One region of the Paradesulfitobacterium aromaticivorans genome, then DNA from elsewhere that is predicted to be linked to it. Evidence: riboswitches for the same ligand, from Rfam matches in the RefSeq annotation. Region 1 holds a riboswitch; each other region holds the start of a gene.
The links. Region 1 has a riboswitch for cyclic di-GMP ahead of ACYQ2N_RS03465 (methyl-accepting chemotaxis protein). Riboswitches for the same ligand answer to the same signal wherever they lie in the genome.
Positions count from the first base shown of each region.

Region 1 (4,220 bases):
TTGCACCTACCCACCCTGGATATGAAAACCGTGGCAGCAATAAGTACTTTACAAGTCTTCGCCAGTGCTGCTTCCGGTGCTATGGCTCATCGTAAAAGGGGAGCTTTTAGTATACCTGTCTTGCTTGTCATGGGGATCCCTGCCGCTCTGGCCGGTTTCGTGGGAGCGTTCTTTTCCCAGTATGTCAATGCCCGTTTCTTGTTAACCATTTTTGCCGGAATATCTACGCTTGCTACTTTACTAATGTTCTTACCCAAAAAAGATAAAAAGAAAGTAGAGAGTCCCTCAGGGTCAGAAAGTGCTGATCAAATTCAGTTTAACCGCTTCTTGGCCGCTTTTTTGGCTGCGATAATAGGCTTCATTGGGGGGATGATCGGGGCACCGGGAGCTTTTATTTTTGTGCCGGTTAGCGTTTATATCCTAAATATTCCACTTCGGATTACCATCGGTTCTACTTTAGGTATTGTTTTACTCACTTCTTTTTCCAGCATGCTGGGAAAGATTTTAAGCGGGCAGATGTATTGGGCCTTAGGGGCTGCTCTCGTTTTGGGGTCGGTGCCAGCGGCCCAGCTGGGATCCAGAATCTCGCACCGGGCTCCGCTCCGGGTGCTGCACTGGATTATGACAGGAATCATTGCTTTTTCGTCTCTGAAAATTTGGCTGAATATCCTTAACTACTAATTGAGAAAGGATTTAGCTAAAAGGTGGGAACGGAGCTGATGCCAAAGCCAGCCCGGAAATTGTACCGGACATTAGAATCTGAAGCTGAGGAGGATGTTTTTTATGGCCAGGGGAATGATTAACGGCGGGATTTGCGGCCACAAAATTGAGGTAGAAGCAGACTGTCAGGATGGACAAAACGTAAAACTGAAAATAAGCAGTGACTGTCCAAACTATCAAAAAATCGCCGCAGAACTGCAGGAAGTGGATGCGTTTAAGGAACTCTTTCAACCTTTGCATCTGGGGCAAGTCTACCAGGCTTTTGCTAAGTACAGCCCACATCCTAGCTGTCCCGGGCTTTCCGGCATACTTAAAACCGTGGAAGTTGCCGCCGGACTGGCTTTAGCACAAACCGCCGGAATAGAAGTGACAAACTAATTTCGGTAAATAACAGAAAAAGCCAAGGACGCAATTTGGGTACTGGTTTGAGTGTGATTTTAGGGGGGAGTTAAAAGACATGAACCGTCTCAGCCCTGTTTCATCCCGAGAGGATATTTTTCCCGAGTACCAAGATACTCCTATCGGTCGCCTATTAGAGTACCATAATCTGAAGCAGCCTTTTGAAAGCTATGCCAAAGCCGAGCTTTTGATCGGCATGTGCATGGACAACCGCAAACACCTGCACATTCCGGATAATTTTGCCTATATCCTCCGCTCAGGGGGAGGAAATTTACGCTACAGTGAATTTAAGGTTTCCTATGCCATTGCCATCGGCGGGGTTAAGGCTATTGCTTTAATAGCGCACAACAACTGTGGGATGGTCAACTTGTTCGAGAAAAAAGAAAGGTATATTCAAGGGCTGGTGGACCAAGCGGGTTGGAACAGGGAGTGGGCTGAACAACATTTTATGCATTTCGCGCCTATGTTTGAAATCGGCAACGAATTGGATTTTGTTCTAAGCGAAGCGAAACGGCTTAGGATGAGATACCAAAAAACTCTCATTGCTCCCCTTTATTATCGTGTTGAGGACAATCGCCTCTACTTGGTTAAAGAAGAATAAAGCAAAAAAAGAAATATTTGAACTACAAATGCTATGCTTAAGGCTCAAAAAAATATGTCGAAAATTACCTTAATTTGGTTTGGAGAATGTTGAACTTTGATATAGTATTAAGATGTTATTACAAGCCATTTGGCAAGATGGTAAGGAATGAGGCCGAAGTAACTGCAAATAGCTGGGATAAAAGGCAAACTCTGCGAAAGCAGAGGACGCAAAGCTATGGGTCTTCCACCGCCAAGTGATGATCGCCAGGCTGCCGACAGTGTGATCAATTCGCCATGCCCGTTGTCGAGGTATGGCGAATTCGTGCTTCCGGGCGATTTGACATAATAGGTTGAGAGATTATTTTAGGAGGGGATCAGACTAATGAAATCCATCCGGATCAAAATCATGCTGTTGTCCGTTGTAATTGTAACCATCGCTCTTTTATCCCTGGGAGTCATTATTTATTTTCAGACCAAATCGACGATGGTTACAGCAACAGAAACAACGACCCAGGAAATTGTTAAAGCCCGAGGGGCAGAAGTCGGACGATGGCTGGCGGCCAAAGAGGGTGAAGTGGCCGTCCTGTCCTCGGCAGAGAACCTGGAAATAGGGGACTGGGCGAAGGCTAAAGCTTATGCTGACTCCCTCAACGGGAAGCTCGACAAAGAGTTTGAATTTGGTTGGTACGCTGACTTAGACGGTGATTTCTATACCACAAAGGGGAAGACAGGGAATATTCGGAACAGATATGACTACACAGCCATCAGAGATCAAGGCAAGGACGTGTTTATCAGCAATCCGATGCCGTCTGCAGTTACCGGTAAACCTGTAGTAGTGATTCCCCATGCCATCAAAGATAAAAGCGGGGAGTTGACCGGGGTTTTTGCCGGAGTGATTGACTTGGGAACTGTTACCCAGATTGCCAACCAGATTAAGATCGGGCAAACCGGCTTCGGGTGGATTGTGGACGGCACAGGGCTGGTCATTGCCCACCCCGATGAAAAAATTAACATGAAGCTTAATCTTTTAAAAGCATCCGAGGCCGGATTTAAGGGTGTGGATGAACTAGGGAAGCAAATGACTGCAGGTCAGCAAGGTATGGGGAGAATTACTACTCCCGACGGCATGGAAATGTATATGATTTTTACTCCTATTCCTGGTTCGCCTAACTGGAGCCTGGGAGTTACAATTCCTACGGCGGAGATGCTCAAAGATGCCGACTCTGTACTTAGAACGACCGTTCTCAGCCTGGGGGTTATTTTGGTGCTGAGCCTTATTTTGTCTTTATGGTTTGCCGCGTCGTTGGCCAGGCCCATAACTGAGGTGGCTGGGCATTTGGATAGATTGGCCCAGGGAGATTTTACAGTGCAGGTTCCGGAGAAGATCAGACGGAGAAAAGACGAGGTTGGTACGCTGGCAAAGGCTATGGCCGCCATGCAAGAGTCGGTTGTCACCATGACTAGGCGGATATTTGGCGCTTCCGAGAGTGTTAATGGTCAGAGTCAACAGTTAGCCGAGATCGCCAATGGTGTGAAGCAAGGTACGGAGCAAATTGCGGCAACAGTACAAGAGATGGCGGCAGGAGCTGAGGAACAGGCCGGAACGTCGGCTGAAATCGCCAATTCAACGGAAAACCTCAATCATCTTTTCGTCCTAGCGAGCCAGAATGGAGAAGAGCTGAAAAACTCCTCGAATCTGGTGTTAGAGACAGCTAATAATGGCAATGTGCAAATGGAAAACTCCGTGTCCCAAATGGAAGTGATCAACGAGATTATGAGAGATTCGGTTGGAAAAGTGCAGGGGCTAGACCAAAAGGCCCAGAAAATATCTAAACTTGTGCAAGTTATTAATGATATTGCCGATCAGACCAACCTTCTGGCTTTGAATGCGGCAATTGAGGCGGCCAGGGCGGGAGAAGCAGGCCGAGGATTTGCGGTGGTTGCCGAGGAAGTGAGAAAATTAGCTGAGCAGACCAGGAATTCTGCCACAGAAATAACTGGTATTGTGGAAGGGGTACAGTACGAAAGTAAAAATGTGAGTGAATCATTGGAGAAGGGTTATTCCCAAGTTGAAGAGGGTATGAACCAAATCCAGATTACCGGACAGGCTTTACAAGACATCAATTCTGAGGTGGCTCAAATGGTGGGCCGGATTCAAAGCCTGTCAGACAACCTGCAAGAGATTGCTGCGAGTAGCAAGGCTATCAGCAGTGCGATTCAGGGAGTTGCTTCCATAGCGGAGGAGACTTCAGCCGGGATTGAAGAGACGGCATCTGCGGTTCAGGAACAGGACAGTGCCATGGAGAGAGTGGCCCAGAATGCCGAGTCCTTGTCACACTTAGCTCAGGAGTTGAAAGAGACTGTTGGTGCCTTTAAGTTTTAGGCTGAAGATATTACCATAGACCTAGGGGTTGTCTCAACTGCAAAATCTGCTTGGGACAGCTCCTGCTTTTTCTGGAAACTCGCCTAGGAGTCAAGTGCAAAAGTTCTATAAGTAATAAGGCACCAGATTTGCGTGA
Region 1 covers NZ_BAAHYT010000008.1:239,941-244,160, reverse strand. The annotation lists gene ACYQ2N_RS03480 (sulfite exporter TauE/SafE family protein) at 1-681, shown strand, start outside; gene ACYQ2N_RS03475 (DUF6951 family protein) at 784-1,098, shown strand; gene ACYQ2N_RS03470 (carbonic anhydrase) at 1,178-1,720, shown strand; cyclic di-GMP riboswitch class I at 1,894-1,978, shown strand; gene ACYQ2N_RS03465 (methyl-accepting chemotaxis protein) at 2,084-4,084, shown strand.

Region 2 (4,220 bases), on a different contig from region 1:
TTAAAGCTTCTTAAGCACGGTATTTCATATTACGCCGCACACACCAATTTAGATCAGTCCCGTTTCTCGTCCAGTTGGCTTTTGGGCCAGAGCCTGGGATTAAGAGAGATGGATTACCTGGCTGTGACCAGATATGAAACACTTGATCTAAGCCCTCTTCAGAACCGCGGCCAAGCTAGGGGGTACGGCATCATTGGCTATTTGCCGCAGGCTGAAAGCTTGGGTAGTGTCTGGCAGCGTCTGACCGCACTTCTAAGAGACGAACCTTGGGCCGAAATTCAGTACAGGGTTAATAATGATTACGTGTCCGAACAAAGACCTGTACATGAGCGGAATATTACAGATGACATGGTTACTGATGCTAATAGTGGTAAGACTGCTAAACTTTGTCTGGGTGGAATCCGCCTGGCCGGCGACTTAGCCAAACCTGTGCGCAAAGTGGCGATTGTTAATGGCAGTGGCGGCAGTTTTGTCCAGAAAGCGCTTTTTCAAGGTGCTGACCTTTTTATTGCAGGGGATATTGATCATCATGCCGCACTAGATGCTCTCCAAGGAGGTATGACGGTGGCAGATATTGGACATTTTATTAGTGAAAGACCAATGCTTTATAACTTGGCCCACTACTTACGTTCTGCCAAAGCCCTCCAAGGAGTGGAGTTTATTATCAGTGCGGCGGATAAATCTCCTTGGATAGTGCAAACGAGTGAAAAACAATAGAACCATTGTCATGTTCAATACTTGACAATTTTACTCGGATAATCTATCATGTGTACTAAAGGAAGAATATTTATAAATTAATAAAAATATAGACAAGATAGTTATTAATAAAGATAGTTATTTTGCTAGTTTAATCTGAATCACAAAGGAGGGTAAAAACATGAGTCGTACGGAAATGTTGCGGCGCGAGCGAGAAAGAGTTTTGGCTAACCTCGCTTCCGATTACGAAAATCGGACTAAGTGGCTAATAGCTCTTATGGATATTGACGATGAAATGGAAGAACTCGAAGATAGCGCCCATCATACAAACAGAGCGTAAGCCCAAACTCTGGATCTGCAACCAGCAAAATTTATTTGACCAAATTCATTTTTTGCAGTACTATTATGTGGCGAAGTTGACGAGATGATCGCGGAGGCAAGGACCGAAAGGTCGTCTCTGAGGAAAGTCCGAGCTTCATAGGGCAAGGTGCTGGGTAACGCCCAGTGGGGGTGACTCCAAGGAAAGTGCAACAGAGATATACCGCCCAGCACTCAGGCGACTGAGTGCTGGGTAAGGCTGGAAAGGCGAGGTAAGAGCTCACCGGCAGCCAGGTGACTGGCTGGCCCTGTAAACCCCACCTGAAGCAAGACCGAATAGGGGAGCTATGAAGCGGCCCGCTTCGTTCCCGGGTAAGGTCGCATGAGGCCGTTGGCAACAGCGGCCCCAGATAGATGATCATCGCCTCTCACATGAGAGGAACAGAACTCGGCTTAACGGAGACTTCGCCATGCTCATGGGAAACTGAGGTGCTAAAGCATCCGGTTTCCCTTCAGTTTTTTATCCGGTAGTGCCTGTAAGATTAATGGGAAAAGCCTTCGGCGTGATGCCGAAGGCTTTTCCCCTACTCTCTTTTCTTAGCTTTCTAAAGATCGAAAGTAGGCTTGAGCTACTTCCCTGATAAATTTGACTTGTTTTGATTTCTTATCGGACAAAACAGCCAGCAACTGATAAAGTTCCCGTTCTTTTGCGTCGTATGAAGTTAGCAATGCTGCCGGCTCTACGGTGAGGCTCACAGCGATTTTCGCCAGGAGTTCCAAAGAAGGTGCTTTGCTGCCCCTTTCGATATATCCTATGTACGCTCCGCTGACACCGATCATTTCGGCCAGCTTTTCCTGCGTAAACCCCTTTAACTTACGAAAATATCTTATGTTATACCCTACGAGTTTTCGTATATCATGCAACCCTGTCACCTCCATCTCCTATTGTAGCTGGAGGTGCAATAAGTGTTTATAAACTATTAGTCTATAAAATAAACAAAATTATACACTGTTAGAATCTAACCATCAAGTTGATTAGGTGGTACAATTTGACTAAGATTATATATAAATTTACCTACACTTACATAAAGCTATATATTTAGACACCATGCCACATCAGTGTGGCACTAAGAGAGAATGAAAATTCGTTCAGAATAGCTAGTAACTACTGCGACAAAGGCAAACCCGACGAAAGCCGGGGGCGCAAAGCCACAGGTCTTCCACTTCAAGGTGATGACGGCTGGGTTACCGAACAGGGAGTAGTTGGTTAGAGTTGCCATACCTCCTGGGTATGGCGCTTTTGTTTTAAAAAAGGGGTGAATGGTGCCTTGAAACTGCAGATCGTTCCGATTCAGGTTGATACTGTTGTAGCAGATAAGCCCTCACCGTTCGATTTGTTTGATCAGGGGGGCTATTTACTTTTGGAGAAAGGGGAAGCAGTTACCGCACAAGTTTTCGAGCTTGCCTGTAAAAGAGAGATCTATGTAGTCAGCTATGAGTGGACCGAATTAGCGGGGCGTGAACAGTCGGTTGATTTCAAGGACGATCAGTTTCAGAAAGCCCCCCTTAAGCATATACGCTACAATTCTCATTTTATCCGGATTGATTATCTTAAACAGGCGCTGCCGATTTTGGCAAGTTCCCTGCAAGAATTGGAGAAGTGTCACGGATTTCCCGGCTTCTCCTGGCTGGATAACCATGACCGGTATACCTATATTCATTCTGTGAATGTGGCTGTGCTGGCGACGATCATCGGTATCCATATGGGGTATGAGGCTGAGGAACTGTCCTATTTGGCAAGTGGCGCTGTGTTGCACGATTGGGGAAAATTACTGGTTCCCCGGGAGATTTTGCACAAACCGTCCGCTTTGTCGCCGGAGGAATTTCAAGTGATCAAGAGCCATCCTGTCCGCGGGGAACAGGTCTTGCGGGATGCGGGCTGGCCGGACGAGGTTTTGCGGGTGATCCTGGAGCACCATGAGCGGTGGGGAGGACAAGGCTACCCGGACGGTTTGCGCGAGATGGAGATTCATCCGAATGCTCAAATCGTTGCGGTGGCGGATGTTTTTGATGCCCTGACGGAAGACCGTCCGTACAAAGTCAGGTTGGCTCCTTACCATGCCTTGGAGATGATCTTGAACGGATCCGGTTCAAGCTATGCCCCGGGAGTGGTGCGGGCTTTGCGCAGTTGTGTCCTCCTCTACCCGGAACATTCCACCGTGACTTTGAACAGCGGAGAAACGGGTGTCGTGATTGCGCTTGCCTCCGATTTACCCACCCGTCCGGTGGTGCGCATCATTGCGGATCAGCAGGGAAGGCCCGTACGGGGAGAAAACATTATTGACTTAAGGAAAAATCGCACTTTAACCGTAAATAGCATTACCTTTGACCGCAACTCAGGTTCACGACCGGAATTTAACCCATCGGCTTGATGAGAGACTTTCAGGCAGGAATCCCCAGGGGGAGGGTGATGAGTATGCGGGCTATGCCCATTGACAAGGTGCGGGTCGGTATGCAAGTGAGCAGGGCGATTTACGGAGCCAATGGCGAGACCTTGCTGGCTGCCGGAATTACTTTGACTCCCCGCTATATTCAGAGGCTCCAAGAGCTGGGAGTGCTCGCTCTTTATATTCATGACAAAGAGGTGGGCGATCTTGAGATCAACGATGTCGTCTCGGAGAAGACCCGGTTGCAAGCCCTGAAAATAACGAAGGAGACTATGGATAATCTCAAGCTGAGCCCGGCGCTGGAGCTGTCTAGGGTAAAGTCAGTGGTTGACGATATTATCGAAGAACTACTGAGCAACAAGGATGTCATCGTTAATTTGGTGGATATCCGCGCGATGAACGATTACACGTTTGGGCACAGTGTGAATGTGGCTATTCTTTCTCTGATTACCGGGATTGCCATGGGTTATGAGCGGGAGAAACTCTACAAACTAGGGGTTGGGGCTCTGTTCCATGATATTGGGAATACTTTGCTGCCGGAAAATGTCTTGAATCAGAACAGGCCTTTGACTGATGAAGAAGAAAACCTGTATCAACAGCATACCGTTCTGGGATTCGAGGTTTTGCGCAAGTTGGAAAACTTCAGTTTGTCTGTTGCCCATGTGGCTTTACAACACCATGAACGTTACGACGGTACCGGCTATCCCAGGCAACTGCAAAAGGAGGCAATCAATGAATTTGCTAGGATTGTTGCGGTAA
Region 2 covers NZ_BAAHYT010000010.1:1,783,804-1,788,023, forward strand. The annotation lists gene ACYQ2N_RS14435 (Nif3-like dinuclear metal center hexameric protein) at 1-717, shown strand, start outside; gene ACYQ2N_RS14440 (hypothetical protein) at 878-1,036, shown strand; RNA gene rnpB (RNase P RNA component class A) at 1,109-1,485, shown strand; gene ACYQ2N_RS14450 (helix-turn-helix domain-containing protein) at 1,612-1,938, opposite strand; cyclic di-GMP riboswitch class I at 2,183-2,267, shown strand; gene ACYQ2N_RS14455 (HD-GYP domain-containing protein) at 2,343-3,446, shown strand; gene ACYQ2N_RS14460 (HD-GYP domain-containing protein) at 3,485-4,220, shown strand, end outside.
Region 2: linked by a shared signal. The riboswitch ahead of ACYQ2N_RS14455 (HD-GYP domain-containing protein) and the one ahead of ACYQ2N_RS03465 (methyl-accepting chemotaxis protein) in region 1 are both predicted to bind cyclic di-GMP.

Region 3 (4,220 bases), on a different contig from region 1:
CGGTGAATTCTGGATTGAAGTTAATTCTGACTATGCGGATGGGTTAAAGGATTTGGAGAAATACCGCTATATCTACATTCTTTTTTATTTTGACAAAGCTGAGGGAAATGTGAAAATGACTGTCTCCCCCCCGTGGGCTTCAGGTGCAGAGGTCGGGCTTTTTGCCAGCCGCTCTCCTAACCGTCCTAATCCTATTGGCTTAAGTATTGTAGAAATCAAAGAGATAAGCGGAAATGAAATAAGCATCAGCGGGATTGATGTCTATAACGGAACCCCTCTTTTGGACATCAAACCCTATATCCATAGTATTGATGCCAAGACTGATGCCAATAACGGCTGGCTGGACGAGCTTGAAGACAAAGGACACCTTCTGGCTCACATGCTCGGACGTCCGCACGAACACGAGGAGAGTCACTCACATGCTCAGGAACATGGACATCATGAGCAAGATGGGCGTGAACACCCTCACGAGCATAAGCATCATGCACATTATCAACACGGGCACCACGTATCTAGAAACCATGTTCATAAGCAAGAAGATTAGTAATTTTTACGGTCACAAATACACGGGGCTATCCAAAAGAGTTATTACTTTTGGACAGCCCCAATACTTATGCGTTAAATCAATTACTATCTAAATCAAGCTACTCACATCTAGCTGCTCTAATCAAGCTACTGCATCTAGCTACTCTTATCCAGCCAGCTTACCCTTCGCCACGACCAAGTCGCCATCGCTTCCAACGCGGCAAGAACACGCGGTCAACTCCCCAGAAATAAGCCGCGGCCCCTGCCCATAATAAAACTGCCTGCCAGAAGAGCAGGATGGGGTTGGTGCTGATAGCTCCCGACAAAAGGTAACTCATATTCATAATAATCCCCGCTAAGAGCGCAATCGTAGTAAGGAAACCCAAAATAAGCGCAGCCCCGACCAGTAGTTCACCCCATGCTACCATATACCCAAATAGGGTTGCATTTGGCATCGCTACGTTCTGGATAAACCAGCCATACCACGGCTGCACATCCGGGTGCTGGCCGCCGGTCTTAGCTAAGGCTCCTTTGAGGAAACCGGCTACTGCCCCTCCTGCTTTTGGTCCCACCCAAGCAGCCGAACCAGGACCAAACACTTTGCCAAAGCCGGCGGTTAACCATTCCCAGCCGACATAGACCCGGATAACCGTCCAGAGAACTTGAGCCCAACTTGATTCTCTCCAAGCCATTTTTTAACTCCCCTTTCTTAGTGGGTTTGTTGTGGAGGCTGATTATAATTAGGATTGTTGCGGGTTTTGTCATTATAACCAGGAGCAACTTCCCTGTTACCGATAGGATTCGGGTCTTTACCGTATTGGGCCGGACCACCATACTTCTGATTAGGATCCGTTTCATACGAAATTTCATTTCCCAGATTCCATGGTCCGCGGCTATCCCCCTGACCGGTGGACATATTCATGTATTTCTTGGAGAAGTCCGAATCCCTGAAATCCTTATTTACCCCTATGCCTTTGAGGGTTTCAATGGCCTGCATGAAGGAGAAATTATGTGATTCCTCGCGGCTAAGAAGGAAACGGATCATATCCTTAACACCGGCGTCATCTGTCTGCTGCAGTAGACGCTCGTAAATTAACTTGGCTCTTAACTCAGCCCCGGCATTGGAAGACAGATCGGTGTAAATATCACCGTTGGAATTAATGTAATTAGCGGTCCAGGGCGCTCCTCCTGAATTGATTAATAAAGGTCCCCCGCCCAAGAGGGCTGAATGGCTGGCAGGGAAATCCTGTGGGGGTGTATCCACCGGCCCGATCAACATTGCCAGGGATTCCCCGACCATCTCGAGGTGACTTAACTCCTCCGCCGCAATGTCCTGGAGCAAGTCCCGGATTTTCGGGTCATTACAGCCAAGGCTCTGGGAAAAATATTGCATCGCTGCTTTTAATTCCCCATTACCGCCGCCGAACTGCTCCAAAAGCAAGACCGCAAACCTGGGATCCGGCTTGTCGACATGTACCGTATATTCCATATCCTTAATATGCTTGAACAAGATTAAAACCTCCTCGCGCGAATTCTTCCTGTTTAGTATCATGTAAAATAAATATTTTTATGCAAAAAAGCTTACTATCTAAGCTAATGCAAGACAATCAAAATATCTTAACAACAATTTGTACATAGCAATAATATGCAGACACTTGACTTGACTAAACTGAACAGTCAGTATAAAATGCCTTTTGTAGGTGCCAACTTAATAATGTTTTCATTGTGTTGGGGCAAACTTCGCGAAAGTGGAGGACGCTAAAGTCATGGGTCTAAAGCTTAATATGATTTAAGCTATGATTGCCAGACTACAAGGACTTGGAACTTCTCAGGGGAGAGTAGTTCGTTTTGAGCTGCTCTCTTTTTTGTTGTCCTAATGAAAATGACGCCCTTTTAATAATTATCTCCCTTTCAACTCACACTAGGAAAGATGGTCTAATTTTTCTTAAATCGACCAGGAGGTGCATAAAAAGTGATAACAATCTTAACCGGAATCGTGTTCTTGGCAACTTATGCTTTGATCGTAACCGAAAAAATCCCGCGGGCCGTTGCGGCCGCAGCGGGAGCTTCTGTGCTGGTTCTTTTTGGAGTGCTTTCACAGGAAACAGCGATTCACCACATTGATTGGAACACCTTGGGCCTGCTTACAGGTATGATGATTATCGTGGATCTCACCAAACGCTCGGGCGTTTTCGGATTTCTGGCTATCTGGGTAGCGAAGAAGGTTAAAGCGGACCCAGTGAAGCTCATGCTTGCCCTTTCCCTGCTGACCGCAGTTTTATCAGCCTTTTTGGACAATGTTACGACGGTGCTGCTGGTTGTTCCTGTAACCTTAGCGATTGCCGATACCCTTAAACTTAACCCAATCCCCTTACTGCTTACTCAAATTATGGCGAGCAATATCGGCGGTACGGCGACCTTAATTGGAGATCCTCCGAATATCATGATTGCTGGCCCAGCAGGCCTATCTTTTGGAGATTTTATTATTAACTTAGCACCCCCTGCCATCATCATACTTTTCGTTACACTTTATCTGTTTTATCTAATTTACCGTAAACAGTTACACACTACCGAAGAAGCCAAAGCGAATTTAATGCAGCAAAACGAATGGGAAGAAATTAAGGATTGGAAACTCCTGAAAAAGAGCCTTTTCGTCTTAGCCCTAACTATTCTGGGTTTTGCCCTGCACTCCATCATCCATGTTGAAACAGCAGCAATTGCTTTAAGTGGAGCTATGCTCCTGATGATTCTGGCCCATGAAGAACCTGAAGAGGTGTTCTTAGCGATCGAATGGCCCACAATCTTCTTCTTTGCCGGGCTGTTCGTACTCGTAGGCGGTTTGGTTGAAGTTGGAATTCTGGACCGTTTGGCCCAGATAAGCCTTGATCTGACAGGCGGGGATCTTATGACCATGGCCTTGTTGATACTCTGGCTGTCGGCGATTTTCTCCTCCTTTGTGGACAACATTCCGTTTGTGGCAACGATGATTCCGTTAATTCAGAAAGTTGCAGCCATGGGCGGTCTCAGTCCGGAAGCGGTAGAACCCCTGTGGTGGGCCCTCGCCTTGGGAGCTTGCCTGGGCGGAAATGGCACTATAGTCGGTGCTTCAGCTAACGTTATCGTAGCCGGAATTGCGGAGAAAAACGGTTACCGCATTTCTTATATGCAGTATTTGAAGAATGGTTTTCCGTTAATGATTCTTTCGATCATAATCTCGACGGGGTATATACTCCTGCGCTATTATTAAAGCCCCACTCCAAATATAACCTGTCCGCATTCCGGACACTTGCCATCGTGAAGAAAGTTTTCTACGTTATATGCGCGCACGATAACTCCTCGACCGCACTGCGGACAAAAAGTGGTGCTTCCCCCTGTGACATTGCCCAAATATACATATGGAAGGTATTCACGCCCGATTTGCCATAGTCTTTCCAAACTTTTAACTTCCGTAGGGGGAACACTCAAGCGATATGCGGGAAAATAGCGGCTCAAATGCCAAGGTACCGGGGATCCGAGATCCCTTAGCCATCGGGCAAGCTCCCGGATCTCCTCCGGCTCATCATTACCTCCTGGGATTACGAGAGTAGTGACTTCAACGTGCACTCTCCCGACAAGCCTCTCCACCGTGCTTAAAACCCAAGAAAGCTTACCCCCGCAATATTTCACGTAAAACTCTTCATTAAAAGCTTTAATGT
Region 3 covers NZ_BAAHYT010000010.1:95,937-100,156, forward strand. The annotation lists gene tsaA (tRNA (N6-threonylcarbamoyladenosine(37)-N6)-methyltransferase TrmO) at 1-544, shown strand, start outside; gene ACYQ2N_RS05780 (DoxX family protein) at 705-1,217, opposite strand; gene ACYQ2N_RS05785 (manganese catalase family protein) at 1,235-2,035, opposite strand; cyclic di-GMP riboswitch class I at 2,248-2,341, shown strand; gene ACYQ2N_RS05790 (ArsB/NhaD family transporter) at 2,498-3,772, shown strand; gene amrS (AmmeMemoRadiSam system radical SAM enzyme) at 3,769-4,220, opposite strand, start outside.
Region 3: linked by a shared signal. The riboswitch ahead of ACYQ2N_RS05790 (ArsB/NhaD family transporter) and the one ahead of ACYQ2N_RS03465 (methyl-accepting chemotaxis protein) in region 1 are both predicted to bind cyclic di-GMP.